One region of the Allobosea sp. LjRoot90 genome, then DNA from elsewhere that is predicted to be linked to it. Evidence: predicted binding sites of a transcription regulator. Region 1 holds the regulator's gene; the other holds the start of a gene.

Evidence for each region. Region 1 encodes HrcA, which represses chaperone genes, less so after heat shock. Its sites were predicted from a motif close to GTTAGCACTCNCNNNNNGNGAGTGCTAAC; they were not measured.
Region 2: the regulator HrcA is predicted to act here: its motif matches at 5,336-5,364, upstream of groES (co-chaperone GroES).

The regions. Positions count from the first base shown of each region.
Region 1 covers NZ_CAXUTF020000006.1:230,200-240,169, forward strand. Annotated here, with positions in the region: gene ACSQ3M_RS21765 (threo-3-hydroxy-L-aspartate ammonia-lyase) at 1-569, shown strand, start outside; gene ACSQ3M_RS21770 (RidA family protein) at 566-961, shown strand; gene rpsT (30S ribosomal protein S20) at 1,131-1,397, shown strand; gene dnaA (chromosomal replication initiator protein DnaA) at 2,186-3,700, shown strand; gene dnaN (DNA polymerase III subunit beta) at 3,836-4,954, shown strand; gene recF (DNA replication/repair protein RecF) at 4,968-6,095, shown strand; gene ACSQ3M_RS21795 (LysE family translocator) at 6,208-6,822, shown strand; gene ACSQ3M_RS21800 (cupin domain-containing protein) at 6,824-7,177, shown strand; gene ACSQ3M_RS21805 (ankyrin repeat domain-containing protein) at 7,182-7,838, opposite strand; gene hrcA (heat-inducible transcriptional repressor HrcA) at 7,835-8,917, opposite strand; gene rph (ribonuclease PH) at 9,055-9,771, shown strand; gene ACSQ3M_RS21820 (hypothetical protein) at 9,784-9,954, shown strand; gene rdgB (RdgB/HAM1 family non-canonical purine NTP pyrophosphatase) at 9,966-9,970, shown strand, end outside.
Region 2 covers NZ_CAXUTF020000010.1:24,282-34,251, forward strand. Annotated here, with positions in the region: gene ACSQ3M_RS25835 (N-acetyltransferase family protein) at 1-275, shown strand, start outside; gene ACSQ3M_RS25840 (DMT family transporter) at 272-1,114, shown strand; gene ACSQ3M_RS25845 (DUF930 domain-containing protein) at 1,223-1,924, shown strand; gene ACSQ3M_RS25850 (VOC family protein) at 1,940-2,317, opposite strand; gene ACSQ3M_RS25855 (hypothetical protein) at 2,334-2,834, opposite strand; gene ACSQ3M_RS25860 (helix-turn-helix domain-containing protein) at 2,920-3,729, shown strand; gene ACSQ3M_RS25865 (DUF1801 domain-containing protein) at 3,737-4,156, opposite strand; gene ACSQ3M_RS25870 (PaaI family thioesterase) at 4,194-4,679, opposite strand; gene ACSQ3M_RS25875 (MarR family winged helix-turn-helix transcriptional regulator) at 4,754-5,209, opposite strand; gene groES (co-chaperone GroES) at 5,427-5,714, shown strand; gene groL (chaperonin GroEL) at 5,757-7,394, shown strand; gene phnD (phosphate/phosphite/phosphonate ABC transporter substrate-binding protein) at 7,543-8,460, shown strand; gene ACSQ3M_RS25895 (DoxX family protein) at 8,589-8,972, shown strand; gene ACSQ3M_RS25900 (ABC transporter ATP-binding protein/permease) at 9,105-9,970, shown strand, end outside.

The DNA of each region.
Region 1 (9,970 bases):
GCCGCGAGCTGGCGCAGGGCCGCGGGCTGACGCTGATCCCGCCCTATGACCATCCGGACGTGATCGCCGGCCAGGGCACCGCGACCAAGGAGCTGATCGAGGAGGCTGGCCCGCTCGACATGCTGCTGGTCCCGCTCGGTGGCGGCGGCCTGATCTCCGGCGCGCTGCTTGCAGCGAAGGCGCTCAACCCCGGCTGCAAGGTCTATGGCGTCGAGCCAGAGGCCGGCAATGACGGCCAGCAATCGCTGCGCAAGGGCGAGATCGTCAGGATCGACGTGCCCAAGACCATCGCCGACGGCGCGCAGACCGCCTTTCTCGGCAACTATACCTTCCCGATCATCCGCGACCTCGTCGAGGATATCGTCACCGTGCCGGACGCGGCACTCGTCGCGGCAATGCGCTTCTTCGCCGAGCGGATGAAGCTCGTGGTCGAGCCGACCGGCTGCCTCGCCGCGGCCGCGGCCTTCACGGGGGTGGTTCCGGTCGAAGGCAAGCGCGTCGGCGTCATCATCAGCGGCGGCAATGTCGATCTCGCCAGCTTCGCGCGCTTCGTCGGCGAAGGCGCATGAGCCCGATCGAGACGATCCTCTCGCCGCAGGTTCCGGCGCCGGCGGGGCATTATTCGCAAGCGGTCGCCTACAAGGATCTGGTCTTCGTCTCCGGCCAGCTCGCACCGCGCCCCGACGGCAGCCATACCGCCGGCGAACCTTTCGCCGTGCAGGCGCGGCAGGCGCTCGACAATCTCTTCGCCGTGCTCGACGCCGCCGGCTGCGGCCCAGCCGATGTGTTGAAAGTCACCGCCTATCTGGTCGGTGCCACGCATTGGCCGCAGTTCAACGCGGTCTATGCCGAGGCCTTCGGGCCGCATCGGCCGGCACGCGCCGTCGTTCCGGTACCGGAACTGCACCATGGCTATCTCATCGAGATCGAGGCCGTGGCTGTCCGCCGCAAGGCGGGTTGAAAGCGTCGGCGATTCCACCGTTGACGCCGCACGCAGCAGGAACTATAGGGTCGGGCCTCGCGGCGGTCTTGCTCCGGCAGGACCGTCGCTCGCATTTTCAACCGAAGGTTCGTGGTCGTGCCAGCCGGCGATAGCCAGGCGCTCACCGCGATGAGGACGAGGACAGACCATGGCCAACACGACTTCGGCCAAGAAGGCCGCGCGCAAGATCGTGCGGCGCACCGAAGTGAACAAGGCGCGCCGCAGCCGCGTGCGCACCTTCCTGCGTAAGGTCGAGGAGGCGATCGCCTCCGGCGACAAGACCGCCGCCGCAGCGGCGCTGCAGGCCGCCCAGCCGGAGTTGATGCGGGCCGCGCAGAAGGGCGTGGTTCACAAGAACACCGCTTCGCGCAAGGTTTCGCGTCTGGCTCACCGCGTGGGCGCGCTCGCTTCCTGATCACCGTTCAGCAGAACGGATTTCATGGTGTTTACAACCCGGCCGAAAGGCCGGGTTTTTTGTTTGCCGACCTACCGCCTGAGGCGGGCCCCGATGCTGCGGCGCAACACCCGCTGTCAACGCGGATTCCGCAATCTTTCCACTACTTTACCAGCTTGACTTCGAGGCGGTTTTAGAGGTCGCAAACCACCCCGTTTCGAGCTTTTGACCGCACAAAATTCCTCCATATTTTTCATGACCTTAGTGGGCAAAGCAATTCGCCTTGAGGAATCACCCTCCCCCGGAAGGGGTAGACCACCCCCTTCAAAAAAAAAGATTCAGAGCCGGCACGAGACTCTCCCGGTAAAGAAAAGCTTAACTTCCCCAACTGATTGCGAGGCACTTACCGATAGGTCAGGGAGGGGGCCATTAGCCCTCAATCCGTGAAGCCGGCTGAGGGGGATATTGCCCCCGTTCGACGCCGCCCTGTAAGGTCCTTTCATCGCCGGGCGGACAGCGATGTTTGACCGGCTCTCCACAGAATTGTTGATGGTTTTGGCTTACAACCAGGCGGGGTTGGAAGAATGAGCTTTTATGTCTCAAAGATTTAAATGCCTTGAAATGAAGCGCCGCTGCGGCTGACCTTTTCAGAGCGCGCAGCACTACCCAGAAAAGCGTTGGGATGACCTCGCTTCGTGGCGTTTTTCGCCGACGAAGAGAGCGACGTTTTTTCTAAAAACCGAAAATATTGCACAGCCAACCCCAGAACGGGGTGGTCAAGTGCGTGGCACTGAAACGGGGCAATTGGAATGTTCGAGCGGATGGAGACTGGCAACTTGACTGAGGCAACCACCACCACGGTGCTGACGGGACTTGTCCTGAGCGAACCGACGGGTGCTGCCGGGATCAAGGACCGGTGGGACAGGGTCCGCCGGCGTCTGCGCGCCGAGCTCGGCGAAGACGTGTTCTCCAGCTGGTTCGCCCGCGTCGAGATCGGTGCGATCGTCGATGGCGTCGTCCATCTCACCGTTCCCACCCGCTTCCTGAAGAGCTGGCTCGAAGCGCACTATGCCGAGCGCCTGCGGGCGCATTGCATGGCGGAGCTCGATGCCCTCAATGGGATCGCCCTCTCGGTGCGCCAGGTGGCGCGGGATAGCGCTGAGCCCTGCCGGGACACCTCGGCACAGCGGGGACGCACGGTTCAGCCCCGCACTGCGGCTCCCCTCACCGAGATTGCTCCCGCCTCGGCGACCCATCAGTCCGGCGAGCGCGATGCCATGGACGCCTGTGGCACGCTGCTCGACCGGCGCATGAGCTTCCAGAGCTTCGTCGTCGGCAAGTCGAACGCGCTCGCCTTCGCCGCGGCCGAGCGGATCTCGGCGGCGCCGGCCGGCTCGACGCCCTATAACCCGCTCTACCTCCATGCCGGCGTCGGCCTCGGCAAGACGCATCTGATCCAGGCGGTCGCCCAGGATGCACGCCAGCATGGCAAGCGCGTCGCCTATTTCACCGCCGACCGCTTCATGTACGGCTTCGTCGCCGCGCTGAAGTCACAGACGGCGCTCGCCTTCAAGGAGAAGCTGCGCGGCATCGACCTCTTGATCGTCGATGACGTCCAGTTCATCCAGGGCCGCTCGATCCAGCAGGAGTTCGGCCACACGATCAACGCGCTGATCGACGCCGGTAAGCAGATCGTCGTCGCCGCCGACCGGCTGCCCAGCGACCTCGAGGCGCTCGACGAGCGCATCCGCTCGCGGCTCGCTGGCGGGCTTGTCGTCGAGATCGGCGAGCTCGACGAAGCGCTGCGGGTCAAGATCCTGACGATCCGCCTCGACGGGCTGAAGGCCGCCCATCCGAGCTTCCACGTCAACCCGGACGTGATCGCCTATGTCGCCCGGGCGGTCGCCACCAATGGCCGCGACCTCGACGGCGCCGCCAACCGCATCCTGGCCCATGCCACGCTGACCGGCGCGACGGTGACGATGGAGACCGCCGAGGCGGCAATCCGCGATCTGGTGCGGACGCGCGAGCCGCGCCGCGTCAAGATCGAGGACATCCAGAAACTGGTCGCGACCCGCTACAATGTCAGCCGCGCCGACATCCTGTCGGAGCGCCGCACGGCGGCGGTGGTCAAGCCGCGCCAGATCGCGATGTATCTCGCCAAGGCGCTGACGCCGCGCTCCCTGCCCGAGATCGGCCGCCGCTTCGGCGGGCGCGACCACACCACCGTGCTGCACGCCGTGCGCAAGATCGAGAAGGCGATCGTCGAGGACCGGCTGCTGCATGACGAGGTCGACCTGCTGAAGCGCATGCTGCAGGAGTGAGCCTGTCTCTCTCGTGTTAGCTGTGATTGCGGGCATTCCCGCCCTTGCGCGGGAACCGGCCCTCCGGCAATGTCGCGGGCCATTCTCTCGCCCGCGCCCCTTGCCGCGCGGGCGCCAGCACGCCAGAAGACGCCCATGAAGGTTACGGTCGAACGCTCCACGCTCCTGAAGTCGCTCGGGCATGTCCATCGTGTGGTCGAGCGGCGCAACACGATCCCGATTCTGTCCAACCTCTTGCTGCGCGGCAGTGAGGACGGGCTGAAGCTGAAGGCGACCGATCTCGACATCGAGGTCGTCGAGACGGTGCCGGCCGACGTGATCGAGCCCGGCGCAACCACGGTGCCGGCGCACACGCTCTACGACATTGTCCGCAAGCTTCCGGATGGCTCTCAGGTCTCGCTGGAGACCACCGGCGAGACCGGCCAGATGCTGCTGCGCTCGGGCCGCTCGCGCTTCACCCTGCAGACGCTGCCCGAAAGCGACTTCCCCGACATCACTGCCGGCGAGATGGCGCATCGTTTCGTGCTGCCGGCCGGCGAGCTCAAGCGCCTGATCGACAAGACTCAGTTCGCGATCTCGACCGAGGAGACGCGCTACTATCTCAACGGCATCTATCTGCACGCGATCGATGTCGACGGGCGCCCCGTCCTGCGCGCGGTCGCGACCGACGGCCATCGCCTTGCCCGTGTCGACACCCCCGCCCCGCAAGGCTCGCTCGGCATGCCGGGCGTGATCGTTCCGCGCAAGGCCGTGTCCGAGATCCAGAAGCTGCTGGAGGATGGCGAGAGCGAGGTCCAGGTCGAGCTCTCGGCCACGAAGATCCGTGTCGCCACCGCGGAGGTCGTGCTGACCTCGAAGCTGATCGACGGCACCTTCCCCGACTATCAGCGCGTCATTCCATCCGGGAACGACAAGCTGCTCACTGTCGACAGGGGCGATTTCGCGGCCTCCGTCGATCGCGTCTCGACGATCTCGTCCGAGCGTGGCCGCGCCGTGAAGCTCTCCATGGCCGATGGCCGCATGACGCTCTCGGTGACCAACCCCGATTCCGGCTCGGCGACTGAGGAGATCGAGGTCGATTACGATGCCGGCCCGCTCGATATCGGCTTCAACGCGCGCTATCTGATGGACATCGCCGCCCAGCTCGACGGCGACACCGCGCTGCTCAAGCTCGCCGATCCGGGCTCGCCGACGGTAATCCAGGACCGCGAAGGCGCTTCGGCCCTCTATGTGCTGATGCCGATGCGGGTCTGACTCGTTTGCCGTCTTGACCGCGGTCGCCCACCTCACTTTGCAGAATTTCCGTTCCTATCCGGCCCTCGATCTCGCGATCGAGGGCCGGCTCGTTGCGCTGTGCGGCGAGAACGGCGCCGGCAAGACCAATCTCCTCGAAGCGCTCTCGCTGTTCGCCCCCGGCCGCGGCCTGAGGCGCTCCGACCTTTCGGAGATGGCACGCCAGCCCGGCGATGGCGGCTTTGCCGTCTCGATCGGGCTCGCCGATGACGGGGCAAGGCTCGGGATCGGACTGGAGCCGCCGGATGCCGAGGGGCGGCGGGCGCGGCTCGCCCGCATCGACGGTGTCTCGGCCGGCTCGGCGCTCGCCTTCAGCGACTATCTGCGCCTGGTCTGGCTGACGCCAGATCTCGACGGGCTGTTCCGAGGCTCGGCCGGCGAGCGCCGCCGCTTCCTCGACCGGCTGGTGCTGGCGGTCGATCCCGGCCATGGCACGCGCTCGAACGCGCTCGAAAAGGCGCTGCGCTCGCGCAACCGCATCCTCGAGGAGAGCCCGCACCAGCAGCGCTGGCTCGACGCCGTCGAGCGCGAGATCGCCGAACTCGGCGTCGCCGTCGCCGCCGCCCGGGCCGAGACGGTGGCGCGGCTCTCCGCCATCATCGCCCAGAACCACGATGACACCTCGCCTTTCCCACAGGCCGAGATTGCTCTGGAGGGGGAGATCGACGCCCTGGTCGCGAGTCTGCCGGCGCTCGATGCCGAGGACAGCTATCGCGAATTACTGGCTGGGATGCGCCTGCGCGACAAGGCGGCCGGGCGCACGCTCACCGGGCCGCAGGCCTCCGACCTCGCGGTGCGCCATGCGGCCAAGGACATCCCAGCCGGACAGGGCTCGACCGGCGAGCAGAAAGCACTGCTGATCGGGCTCGTGCTCGCCCATGCCCGCCTCGTCGCGACGATGAGCGAGCTGCCGCCACTCGTCCTGCTCGACGAGGTCGCTGCCCATCTCGACCCGCGCCGGCGTGCGGCGCTCTACGGAACTCTCGCCGAGCTCGGCTGCCAAGTCTGGATGACCGGTGCCGACCCCGCCCTGTTCAGCGATCTTCCTGACGGGGCGCAACGCTTCCTGGTCACGCCCGGCGAGGTCCGGGCGGTTCCGTGAACGGCAGCGATCGGTCAGGCCGACTGATCGGCGTGATCACGCATCACGATGGGACGCAGGCAAAGCTTGCTGCTAGCCTGCGCTGAACAAGCTGGTTCAGGGAGCAGTGCCGATGGATCTCGCCGGACTTCTGGTTTTCGCCGGTGTCTATTTTCTCGCCGTCGCCTCGCCCGGCCCCGGCATTGCCGCGATCGTGGCCCGCTCGCTGTCGACCGGGTTCCGGCGGGCCGTACCCTTCGTCCTCGGCATCGCAGCCGGCGACCTGGTCTGGCTGACCTTCTCGGTGCTCGGCCTGTCCGTGCTGATGCAGAACTTCCACGGCCTGTTCCTCGTGATCAAATATGCCGGCTGCGCCTATCTGATCTATCTCGCCTGGAAGCTCTGGACCGCGCCGGTGAAGAGCCTCGAAGACCAGCCGGCGATGCGTGGCGAAGGCATCCGCCTCTTCCTCGGCGGCGTCGCGCTGACGCTCGGCAATCCCAAGGTGATGATGTTCTTCGTCTCGATCCTGCCGCTGATCGTCGACCTCCAGGCGATCACGCCGCTCGCCTTCGTCGAAGTGGCGGTGCTGACCATGCTGATCATCAATACCACCCTGCTCGGCTATGCCTTCGCCGCCGACCGGGCGCGGCGGCTGGTGGCGAGCCCACGCACCATGCGCCGGATCAACCGCGTCACCGGCGGCGTGATGGCGGGTGCGGCGGCCGCGATCGCGGCGCGTGGCTGAAATGGCAGACGAAACCACTGTGCCGGGCGCCATCGCGCTCGGGGACTGGACCGAGACACCCGGCGAATGGCATGGCGAGGTCCAGGGCTTCGGCGGCGAGGTCTCGCTGATCTTCGTTCGGGCCGAGCCCGGCAAGGGACCGCGGCTGCACAGCCATCCCTATCCCGAAACCTTCATCGTGCGCGCCGGCCGGGCGCTCTACACGATCGGCGATCAGGAGATCGAAGCGGGCCCCGGGCAGATCCTGGTCGTGCCGGCCGGCGCGCCGCATAAATTCCGCAGCCTCGGGCCGGACACACTCGAATCCATCGACATCCACGCCAGCGAGCGCTTCGCCACCGACTGGCTGGAATAGCCCCTCAGCGTCCGCCGGCGGCTGCGATCAGCTTCGCGACTTCGCTCTGACCGCGCTTGCGGGCGTGCTGAAGCGGGGTGACGCCATCGCGGTCGGCGAGGTTGGGACTGGCACCGGCATCGAGCACGAGCCTCGCCACCTGCTGATGGCGCGGCCCGCCATCGCCGAGGATCACGATCTCCAGAAGACAGGTCCAGCCGAGATTGTTGACGTGGTTCACGTCGATGCCGCTGGTCAGCAGCAACTTCACCGTCTCGACATGGGCGCGCTCGCAGGCGGGGATCAGCGCATTGCCGCCATAGCGGTTACGGAGCGACAGGTCGGGCTTGAGCGGCAGCATCGCCGCGATGATCTCGGTGCGGCCACTGGCGCCGGCGAGCAGCCAGGGCGTGTCCTGCTTCGCGGCCTGGGCGTTGGGGCTCGCTCCCGCGGCGAGCAATGCCTTGGCGATAGCGACATGATTGCCGGCGACGGCGAGCAGGAGCGGCGTCTGCCTCTGGCCGTCGCGCTGTTCGAGATCGGCGCCGGCTGTGATCAGGCGGTTCACCGCCGCAAGATCGCCACGACCGGCCGCTCCGAGCAGCTCGGTCTGTGCTTCGCTTACCCCCGTCATCAGCAGCACTCCCGCCAGGATCGCGGCGGTGCGCAGCAACCGCCTCATCGCCCACCATCGAGCAGGCGCCCGACCACCTTGGCGGTATAATCGACCATCGGCACGATCCGGGCATAGTTCAATCGCGTCGGGCCGATGATGCCAACGACGCCGACGATGCGCTGGCCGACATCGCGGAAGGGCGCGGCGATGATCGACGAACCCGACATCGAGAACAGGTTGTTCTCCGAGCCGATGAAGATGCGCACGCCGTCGCCGGCCTCGGCGCGCGAGAGCAGGTCGATCAATTCGGTCTGCGTCTCCAGATCGGCGAAGAGCAGGCGGATGCGCTCGAGATCCTCCTGCGCCTTCAAATCCTCGAGCAGATTGGCCTGGCCGCGCACGATCAGGTGGCGGTCGCTGGAGGGGCCGGAGCTCGTCGCGATGCCCGTCTCGACCAGCCGGGCGGTCAGTTCGTCGAGCTCGCGCTCCATCTGCGAGCGGCTGTCGGCGATCTCGCGGCGCAGTTCATCCAGCGTCTTGCCGACAATGCGGGCATTGAGGAAATTGCCGGCCTCGACCAGCGCCGAAGCCGGCAGGCCCGGCGGCAGCGCCAGGATGCGGTTCTCGACCGTACCATCATCGGCGACGAGGACGACGAGCGCGCGGCCAGCATCGAGCCGGACGAACTCGATATGGCGCAGCCGGGCATTGGCCTTGGTGGTGACGACGACGCCGGCGCCGCGCGACAGCCCAGAAAGCAGTGCGGAAGCCTCGGTCAGCGTCTGGTCGAGCGAGCGGTTGCTGGCGGCTGCCCTGATCTGCGCCTCGATGCGGGACCGTTCGTCCGAGGTGAGATTGCCCACCTCCATCATGCCGTCGACGAAGAAGCGCAGGCCCCGCTCGGTCGGCAAACGCCCGGCCGAGGTATGCGGCGCATAGATCAGTCCGGCCATTTCGAGGTCAGTCATGACATTGCGCACCGTCGCCGGCGACAGCGCGATCGGCAGCAGGCGGGCGATGTTGCGCGAGCCGACCGGCTCGCCGGTGGTCAGATAGCCGTCGACGATCTGCCGAAAGATCTCGCGCGAGCGCTGGTCGATCTCGACCAGGCCGCCGGGCGAATCCGGGCGAGTATGGGCGCTCATCGCCTCGTGAACAACCTGGTGACCATGGCCCATTGTCCCCGTCGCGGGCAGCCGGATCAAGCCCTCATGACCGGCTCGCCTTGCCGCTCTCCGGTTAAACGCCTACAAGCCGCGAATTCAGAAGACAGGATGGCACGATGAGACCCTCGAAGCGCGCAGCCGACGAGATGCGCAAGGTCACGCTGGAACGTGGCGTTGTCCGCTATGCGGAAGGGTCGTGCATGGTGAGCTTCGGCGAGACCAAGGTGCTTTGCGCCGCCACCGTCGAGGAAAAGGGGCCGCCCTGGCTGCGCGGCACCGGCAAGGGCTGGGTCACCGCCGAATATTCGATGCTGCCGCGCGCCACGCATGAGCGCACCCGCCGCGAGGTCACCTCAGGCAAGCCTTCGGGCCGGACGCAGGAGATCCAGCGGCTGGTCGGGCGCAGCTTGCGCGCCGTGGTCGACCTGACCGCGATCGGCGAGCGCCAGATCGTCGTCGACTGCGACGTGCTCCAGGCCGATGGCGGCACCCGCACCGCCTCGATCACCGGCGCCTGGGTCGCGCTGCACGATGCGCTGAAATGGATGGAAGGCCGCGGCATGCTGAAAGGCGCCAATCCGCTGAAGGATCACGTCGCGGCTGTCTCCTGCGGCATCGTCGCCGGCAACCCGGTGATCGATCTCGATTATGTCGAGGATTCCGGCGCGCAGACGGACGCGAACTTCGTCATCACCGGCGCGGGCGGCCTGGTCGAGGTGCAAGGCACCGCCGAGGGCGCGCCCTTCAGCGAGGACGAGTTGATGGCGCTGCTCAAGCTCGCCAAGGGCGGCATCGGCAAGCTGGTGACCCTGCAGAAGGCAACGGTGGCGTAGGTAGGGCGAGGCATGAACTGGATGGAGATCGGGCTCGGGATAGCAATCGCCTTGGCGGTGCTGCTCGTCGTGATCGCCATCAGCGTTCGACCAAGCAAGAAGATCAACCGCGAGCAATCATCCGGCTCACCCGACCGGGCCTATGAGCCACCGCGCGATGACGGCGGAGGACACCCAGTATGAGCTCAATGGCAATGCC
Region 2 (9,970 bases), on a different contig from region 1:
CCGACCAGAATGCGGTCGAGTTGTTCAAGGTCTATGCCGACCCGAGCCAGCGCGGCAGCGGCCTGGCGCAAGCTCTGTTTGCGCAGACTCTTGCTTTCGCCGAGGCCGGCGGTTACGGCGAGATGATGCTGTGGTCGGACAGCAAATTCGCCCGCGGCCATCGCTTCTACGAGAAACTCGGCTTCGTGCGCTGGCCGGGCGAGCGCTACCTCGCCGACATCTCCTCCACCTGGGAATACCATTTCCGCAAGCCGCTCACTGCGGCGCGGCCATGAACGCCAACACGGCGCTGCGGGCCGCGTTCGGCATCGCGCTGCTCACCGCGATGGATGCGGTCATCAAGGCGCAGATGCAGCAGCATCCGTTCCTGCTGGCGCTGTTCATGCGCTTTGCCATGGGCGGCCTATGCGCGCTCGTGGTGCTCGCCTTCATGCGCCCCGCCTTTCCGACGCGAGCCAGCCTGATCGGCAATTCGTTACGCGTGCCGGTGGTGATCCTGACCGCCGGCAGCTTCTTTTATTCGGTCTCGGTGCTGCCGCTAGCCGAGGCGCTGACGCTGTCCTTCCTCGCGCCGGTCTTCGTCGCTTTGCTTGGCGCCCTGATCCTGAAGGAACGGCTCGACGGACGCATCCTGCAGGCGCTCGGCTTTGGCCTCGCCGGCATGCTGGTGATGGTCTGGCCGCGCTTGCAGGGCGGCGTCACCGGCGCCGAGCTCGGCGTCGCCGCGGCGCTGTTCTCCGCGGTCTCCTATGCCTTCAACCTGATCCTGCTACGGCGGATCGCGGTGAAAGAGCACCCGGCGATCATCGTGCTGTTCCAGAATGCCGGGCCGGCGCTGTGCCTGGCCTGGCCGGCCTATTTCGTCTTCATGCCGATGAGCGGCGGCGATCTGCTCGCCTATCTCGGCGCCGGTGCGCTCGGCGTCGCCGGGCACCTCTCGCTGACTTCGGCCTTTGCTCGCGCCCCCGCCTCCCGGCTGGCGCCGATCGAATATACGGCGCTGGTCTGGGCCAGCCTGCTCGGCTGGTCCGTCTTCGGTGAAGTACCACTCTGGACCACCTTTGCCGGCGCGGTGCTGATCGTCGCGGGCGCCTTCGCCGTCAGCCGGCGCTGAGCCCCCGCCGCAAAATCGCCTGCTTGGTCGGACTTCTGCACGGAACGCCTCACGGGAAGCGCCCGCCGCTCATGCCCTCCTTCCGCACCAACGGCGATTGATCAGGGCATGCAGCGCCCCGGCCCCGCTGTTCGCGTCCTTCGCGAACCTGGCCTCGCCGTCGCGCTCTGCCTGCATCTTGCCCTGCTTGGCGCCCTGCTCGCCGTCCGCGCCTTCAGCGGCTTCGTTCCGGTCAGCGAGGCGAGCATCGAGGTCGAGCTGGTCGGCCCGGAGGCGCTGACGCCGGTTTCACCACCGCCGCCCCCGGTGCAGGTACCCGCCCCTCCACCGACAACCGAGATCGTGCCACCCCCGCAAGCGGTCCCCATCACACCACCTCCGGACAAACTGACCGCCCCGCCCGTCCCACCCCTGGCCGAGCCGCCGGCTATGATCACCGCCCGGACGTTGCATTCCGAGAGCGTGCTGGCCAGTCCCCGGAGCCGCGGGACGCGCGAGGCGCTGAAGACGCTCGAAGCCGCCGAGCGCATCGAGCAGCTCTGCAATCTCGAGGCGATGAGCCAGATCCATGCCTGGAAGGCCGAGTTCGAGCCCGACCGCGTCGTGGCTTTTGCAATGGCCGGCACGAAAGCATCCAGGACCGCGCTGGAAGCGGAAGGAGCCGCCTTCCGCAGCCGCAAGCAATGGTACGGCTTGCGATTCCGCTGCGAGATGACGGCGACTGGCAAGGTCGCCGGCTTCCAGTTCCGCGTCGGCGAGGCGATCCCGCGCAGCGAATGGGCGGCACATGATCTGCCGCCCGAGCATTAATCTGTTGCGATCGCCTCAGACCGGCTTGCTGCAATAGGCCTCGAGCCGGTAGCCGTCGGGATCGACGACGAAGGCGGCGTAGTAGTCGGGGCCATATGACTCGCGCAGGCCCGGCTTGCCATTGTCGGTGCCACCCGCCGCCAGCGCCGCGGCATGGAAGGCATCGACGCTCTGGCGCGTCGGCGCGACGAAGCAGAAATGCAAATTGGAGTCGCGATCCGGCGGCACTGGCGCCGAGACCACGCCGATCCAGAGGCCGACGCCCCCCTTGCCATAGCCGAGCGAGCCTTCATCCGCACTGAGGCAGTCATAGCCGAGCGCGCCGAGCGCTCCGTCATAGAAGCGTTTCGTGCGGGCGATCTCGCGAACGCCGATTGAGATGTGATCGAACATGGCTTTCGTCTCCCTTTCAGATTTCGATGCGTTTCGCCCGGAAATCGGCCTGGACCTTCCAGGTAGTTCCACCGTCGCGCGAGTGGTCGCCGATCCAATGAAACGAGTCCGGCGTGATCTCGGTGAAGCGCCAGCGGATCGCAGTGCCGTCATCGAGCTTGCCGTGCTGGACGATGTCCCGGCCATCGGCACGGCCGATCTGGTGCGTGTAGTATTGCTTGACCGGGTCGTTCCAGCGGATGTGCCAGGCGTCCTGGCCGGGGTCGTAGATGCGCAGCGTCGTGCCGTGGAAGAAGCCGGGCAGGCTCCAGACATCCTGCACGGCGCGCCCACCGAGCACCCAGCCGAAGCGGATTTCGCCCTTCGCCTCATTGCGCTGACCGTCCTCGGTATGGATCACCGCCTCCATGGTCCAGGCGCCGACAAACTGGCCGTAGAGGGCGAGCTTCTCCGCATATTCGGGCGCCGGCCCGTCAGCGATGAGGACATCGGCCAGCGTCGATGGCGCTGCTGTCATGATCGGGCTCCGTCTTGATCAACTTGGCGCCAGCTAGACCCGAAGCGCCGGGCCTTGCTTGGGAAAAACTGCTAAACTCGCCAGCATGACCGCGACCACTCATCTTCTGGCATCGGGCCCCGGCTGGCGCGTCAGTGACATCGTCTGCACCGCCGGACCGAAGGACCGCGCCTTCGAGGAAGAGCACCCGCATCACTGCATCGCCATCGTCCGCAGCGGCTCCTTCCGATATCGCTCATCGCAAGGCAGCGCTGTGCTGGCGCCGGGCTCGCTGCTGCTCGGCAATCGCGGCGCCTGCTTCGAATGCGGGCATGAGCATGCGGCCGGCGACCGCTGCCTCGCCTTCCAGTTCGAGCCGGCCTATCTTGAAGGCATCATCGCGGCCGTGCCCGGCGCCCGGCGCAGCGATTTCAGGCTGGCACATCTCCCGCCCCTCCCCGCACTGGCCGGCCTCCTGGCCGAAGCGGAAGCCGTTGCTGATGATCCCGACAGGCTTGAGGAGACCGCGATGCGCCTCGCCGGTACGGTGGCTAGCGTATTATCGGGGACTGAACCTGGAACCGATACGCCGAGCGCCCGCGACCAGCGCCGGATCACCAATGCGCTGCGCCATATCGAAGCGCATTGCGAAGAGGCGCTCTCGCTCGATGCGCTGGCTGGGCAGGCGACGATGAGCCCCTATCATTTCCTGCGCACCTTCCGGGCGCTGGTCGGGATGACGCCGCATCAATATGTGCTGCGCACCCGCCTGCACCGGGCGGCATTGCTGCTGCGCCGGACCGACTTGCCGGTCGCCGGCATCGCCTTCGACTGCGGCTTCGGCGATCTCTCGACCTTCAACCGACGCTTCAAGCGGGTGATGGGTGCGAACCCGAGCGACTATCGCAGAGCCTGAGCGGCGCTCAGCGCCTTGCCCAACGGTGATAGGTCAGGGCGAGCGCGATGCAGTGGGCCAGTGGCTCGGCCGGCGGCTCGCTCCCGGCAACGAAGATCAGCGCCCGATTGCCCTCATAGCTGAATTGCCCGGGATAGTGGCGCCTGAACGTCTCGATCAGGCTCGTCTGGCAATGAACATAGAGCGCGTAATGCGTCAGTGAGCCCTTCAGTGCGCCCGCGCGCACGGTCGTTCCTGTCCTCGGCCGCTTGGGCAGCCAGGCAAGCTCGCCCCATTTCAGCGTCTCAGTCAGCGGCCCGATGTCGGGATTCGCGGCCGCAACAGCGAGGATCGTCTGGCGCAGGCGCAGCATGGGCGGCCGAAGCGGCTCCGGCAGAGACCGGAATTTCGCCTCGACGGCCTCGTCGGCGAATGGCGCGAACGTCAAGAACCGCTCCTGTTCAGAGGCAGGTGCGGCCGGCCGTTCAGCGCCCTGCGCCCACCTTAGCGCCGAAGATCATGCAGGTCTCGGTCCCGTGCGCCAACAGCTTGCCTTGCGCATCGACCAACCTGCCCTCGCTCGTGGCGACCGAGCCGCCGCGGTGAATCAGCCTGCCCTCGCAGCGTACCGGGCCGTTGCCGGGCATGACCGGGCGGACATAGTTCAGCTTCATCTCCAGCGTCGTGTAACCCTCGCCGGCCCGCAGCGTCGAATGCACGGCGCAGGCCATAGCGGAATCGAGGATCGTCGCCGTCCAGCCACCATGGATCGTGCCGAGCGGATTGAAGAAGCGCGGCGAGGGCTTGCCGACAAAGACCGCCCTGCCCTCCTCGACTTCAGCGATGTCGAAATCCATCGCATCGGCGAAGGGCGGGCCGGGATGGCGTCCCTCGATCATCCCGCGCAGGAAGGACACGCCGTCCTCCGCGAGCAGAACATCGCGGCTGACGACACCGATCTCTCGGGACATATCCGACTCCATCTATATCGTGTAGATGCACGATAGAGATGGAGTTGGATTGAGGTCAAGCGCGCCAGTTCGGCTCAGCTGGCCTGCCGAGCCGCCCGCCTGATCGCTTTCAGGCTGTCGCGCGTCTCGCTCCAGCGCTGCTGGCCGAGCCCGCCTTCGATCCTGTCCTGCGCCGCGCGCCAATAGGGGATCGCCGCCTCGATCGCGGCGCGGCCCTTTTCTGTGACCGCATAGGTCAGCGCACGGCCCTTGCAGTCGACGGGCTCGATCAGCTTCTCGGCAGCAAGCAGCTGCAAATTGCGCGTCAGCGAGGTGCGCTCCAGCGCGAAGCGGTCGGCGAGTTCGGTGACAGAGCGCCAGGCGCCGGTCGAGAGCGCCGAGAGCAGCACGAACTGGGTGATCTTGAGGCCGCTCGGCCGCATCGCCTCGTCATAGGCGCGGGTCACGGCCCGCGCCGTCATCCGGACATGCAGCACGACACAGGAGCGGGCGATGTCGTCGAGGTGAAGATCGGGCGTTAGCGTCGTCATCTCGCCACGATAGCCGGTTTAACGTGCCGCCGCAGCAGCGCAGATCGGCGACCGGTGGCCGCGTTCACCTTTCGCACAGCGGATTCCTTGACTCCTGCAGGCCTCAGGCCTATCTCCGCGACGTCCGTTAGCACTCACTTGGTGAGACTGCTAACAGACCCCTTTCACGGGCCAGACTCGCGCCCGTCCAGAATACGACCGAGAGGAAGACTGAACCATGAAGTTCCGTCCGCTGCATGACCGCGTTGTGGTCCGTCGCCTTGATGGCGAAGAGAAGACCAAGGGTGGCATCATCATCCCCGATACCGCCAAGGAAAAGCCCCAAGAGGGCGAAATCGTCTCCGTCGGCCCCGGCGCCCGCGACGAAGCCGGCAAGCTGGTTCCCCTCGATGTCAAGAAGGGCGATCGCGTCCTCTTCGGCAAGTGGAGCGGCACCGAAGTCAAGATCGACGGCCAGGATCTCCTGATCATGAAGGAATCCGACATCATGGGCGTCATCGGCTGAACAGCCTGACGACCCTTCAAGCCCTCAATCAGGAGTAGTCTCATGGCTGCCAAAGAAGTCCGCTTTTCCACCGATGCCCGCGACAAGATGCTGCGCGGCGTCGAGATCCTGAACAACGCCGTCAAGGTCACGCTCGGTCCCAAGGGCCGCAACGTCGTGATCGAGAAGTCGTTCGGCGCCCCGCGCATCACCAAGGACGGCGTCACCGTCGCCAAGGAGATCGAGCTCGCCGACAAGTTCGAGAACATGGGCGCCCAGATGGTGCGCGAAGTGGCCTCGAAGCAGAACGACGCAGCCGGTGACGGCACCACGACCGCGACGGTTCTCGCCGCTGCGATCATGCGCGAAGGCCTGAAGTCGGTCGCCGCCGGCATGAACCCGATGGACCTGAAGCGCGGCATCGATCTCGCCGTCGAGGCCATCGTCGCTGACCTGAAGAAGAACTCGAAGAAGGTCACCTCGAACGCGGAAGTCGCGCAGGTCGGCACCATCTCGGCGAACGGCGATGAGTCGGTCGGCAAGATGATCGCGACCGCGATGCAGAAGGTCGGCAACGAGGGTGTCATCACCGTCGAGGAAGCCAAGACCGCCGAGACCGAGCTCGACGTCGTCGAGGGCATGCAGTTCGACCGTGGCTATCTCTCGCCCTACTTCATCACCAACGCCGAGAAGATGGTCGCCGAGCTCGAGGACCCCTACATCCTCATCTTCGAGAAGAAGCTGTCGTCGCTCCAGGCGATGCTGCCGATCCTCGAGGCCGTCGTGCAGACCGGCAAGCCGCTGCTGATCATCGCCGAGGACGTCGAGGGCGAGGCTCTCGCCACGCTCGTCGTCAACAAGCTCCGTGGCGGCCTCAAGGTCGCGGCCGTCAAGGCTCCGGGCTTCGGTGATCGCCGCAAGGCCATGCTCGAGGACATCTCGATCCTGACCGCCGGCCAGATGATCTCGGAAGACCTCGGCATCAAGCTCGAGACCGTGACGCTCAACATGCTCGGCCGCGCCAAGAAGGTGCGCATCGAGAAGGAGAACACCACGATCATCGACGGCGCCGGCAAGAAGAAGGACATCGAGGGCCGCGTTTCGCAGATCAAGGCGCAGATCGAGGAGACTTCCTCGGACTACGACCGTGAGAAGCTCCAGGAGCGTCTGGCCAAGCTCGCCGGCGGCGTCGCGGTCATCCGCGTCGGCGGCGCGACCGAGGTCGAGGTCAAGGAGAAGAAGGACCGCGTCGACGACGCCCTGAACGCGACCCGCGCGGCCGTCGAAGAAGGCATCCTGCCGGGTGGCGGCGTCGCTCTCCTGCGCGCGCTCCAGACCGTCAAGGCGATCAAGACCCAGAACGACGACCAGAAGACCGGCGTCGAGATCGTCCGCAAGGCGATCACGTCCCCGGCCAAGCAGATCGTCGACAACGCCGGCGATGACGGCGCGGTCGTGGTCGGCAAGCTGCTCGAGTCGAAGGACTACGCCTACGGCTACAACGCCCAGACCGGCGAATACGGCGATCTGGTCAAGATGGGCATCATCGACCCGACCAAGGTCGTGCGTACGGCGATCCAGGACGCGGCTTCGATCGCCGGCCTGCTGATCACCACCGAGGCGATGATCGCCGAGGCGCCGAAGAAGGACTCCCCGATGCCCCAGATGGGCGGCGGCGGCATGGGCGGCATGGACTTCTGATCCAGCCCTCAGTCTCGACAAGAATGGAAGGCCCGGCGCAAGCCGGGCCTTTTTCCGTTTGCCGGCGCGTCTTGCAAACGACATCGCTCCGTAAACGCCCTGACTCAGGCGCTGGGCAGAGTTCGGCTTTCTCGCCGGAGTTCCCACCATGCTCACGCGCCGCCTGCTGCTTGCCGGACTTGGTACGGTCGCCGCTTCGCCTACCCTTGCCCAGCAGGATGACTGGCGTCAGAGCATCCGGGAAATCCGCTTCGGCGTCTCCTCGGCGGAGAATGAGGCGGCGGCGATCGCCCGCAACCAGCCGATGGTCGACTATCTGGCGAAGAGGCTCGGCGTCCCGGTGAAGATCTACCGGGTCAGCGACTATGCCGGCTTGGTCGAGGCGATGCGCGCCGACCAGCTCGAGTTCTCGCGCTTCGGACCAGCGGTGTACTCACTCGGCCGGCGCGTGCTCGGCGACAAGCTCCAGCCGCTGTTCCGCGATGTCGATAACAACGGCCAGGAAGGCTATTACTCGGTCGTGGTCGTGCGCGCCGACAGCCCCTATCGCACGGTCGCCGACCTCAAGGGCAAGAGCTTCGCGTTCGCCGATCCGAATTCGACCTCCGGCTACGCCTTTCCCGCCTATTTCCTGCGCAAGCAGGGCTTTGATCCGCAGGCGCATTTCAGTGGGACGGTCTTCTCAGGCGGTCACGACAATTCGGTGCTCGCGCTGGTCCGCGGCCAGTTCGACGGCGTCGCGACCTACCAGGTCAACGAGAATTCCGGCGTGGTGCAGCGACTGGCGCTGCGCGGGATGATCCCGGCCGGCGCGACACGGGTGATCTGGACCTCACCGCTCATTCCGGCGAGCCCGTTCTCGACACGCGCCAACCTGCCGCAAGGGCTCAAGGACGCGTTTGTCGCGGCAATGATGGCGATGAAGGACGAGGCCCCCGACGTCTTCAAAGCCTTCACCGACGGCCAAGTCTCGCGCTATGCGCCAGCGAAACATGAAGACTATCTCGACGTCATCGCCGTGACCGAGGAGCTGGAGGCGCGTCGCAAGCAGAAGCCGGGTGGTTGAGCCGAACTTGGCAATTGCGCGCTTTGCACAAGGAAGAGGCTCCGCAGGCTTGCATCGACTTTGGTTGTAAGCCTTAGTTCGCGACGGGTGCGGCATCCTGCCGCGCCCACGCTTTCGGGGGTCCCTTCATGAACAACCCTGCCCTGACCGACGCCGCCAAGCTCGTCGGTCGCATCCTGCTCGCCCTGATGTTCGTCCTCGGCGGCTGGTCCAAGATCAACGGCTATGCCGGAACGCAAGCCTATATGGGCTCCGCCGGCGTTCCCGGGATTCTGCTGCCGCTGGTGATCGCCGTCGAACTGATCGGCGGCCTGATGATCGTCGTCGGCTACAAGACCCGCCTCGCCGCGCTCGCCCTGTTCGCCTTCACCATCGCCGCGACCGTGCTGTTCCATATGAACTGGGCACAGCCGATGCAGCAATTGCTGTTCATGAAGAACCTCGCGGTCGCCGGTGGCTTCCTCGTGCTGTTCACAGCTGGCGCCGGCGCCTACTCGGTCGACAAGGACTGAAGACAGATCACAAAACGCTGAAAAAGCGCGGCCCGGTCTTGAGCCGGGCCTTTTTTGTGCGCAGGGCTGATCTACAACGCTCTCTCCTAAGCAGCGCAGCTCCCGCGCTGATTCCCCGACAAGGACGACGCCATGCGCCTGTTGAGTTTCGCCATCGCCGCGCTCGCCGTGATCGCGCTCGTGGTCGGCCAGCAAAGCGGCAGCGCCGGCGTCATCGGGCTCGGTGTGGTCGGCGTCCTCCTCGCCTTCGCGACCTTCCGTTCCACCACGATCCCGTTTTTCCTGAAGATCTTTTCCGGCATCTTCGGCACGGAGTATGTGATCTTTGGCGCAGGCGCGCTGCTGGCTCAGCTCGGACTCTGGCCCAGCGCCTGGCAGGCGGCTGCCCCGCCGACCAGCCTCGGCACGACGGTCGCCGTCTTCGGCATCCTGATCTATCTGGTCTCGTTCGTGCCGGTGGTGCAGCGTATCGCCCGCATCGCCTCGCCCTATTTTGAATCCTCCGAGCCGCAGATCGCCAATCTCGGGCCGTTCGGCCGCTATCGCATGCGGCTCGGCACCTTCGCGGTCGCGCTCGTCGTCTTCCTGATCGTGCTCAACCAGGCGCAGGTCGGCATCTCGCTGCGCATCAATTTCTTCTACCGCGATTTCAACAACGCCCTGCAGGAGAAGAACGCGCCGGTCTTCTGGGAGCAACTCGTCAACGTCTTTTGCGTCTGGGCGGCGATCTCGGTGATCAGCTATCTGATCGAGGTGGTCGCGCAATCGGTGCTGCTGATCCGCTGGCGCGAATGGATGGCAGCCGAGTACAACAAGCGCTGGCTGGGTAACGGCAACCACTACCGGATCTCGCTCGCGGGCACCGCCGACAACCCCGACCAGCGCATCTCCGAGGACACCCGCTCCTTCCTGAACCAGACCTACAGCTTCTCGCTGACGCTGATCACCCAGGTCTCGACGCTGGTTTCGTTCTCGATCGTGCTGTGGTCGATTCCCGT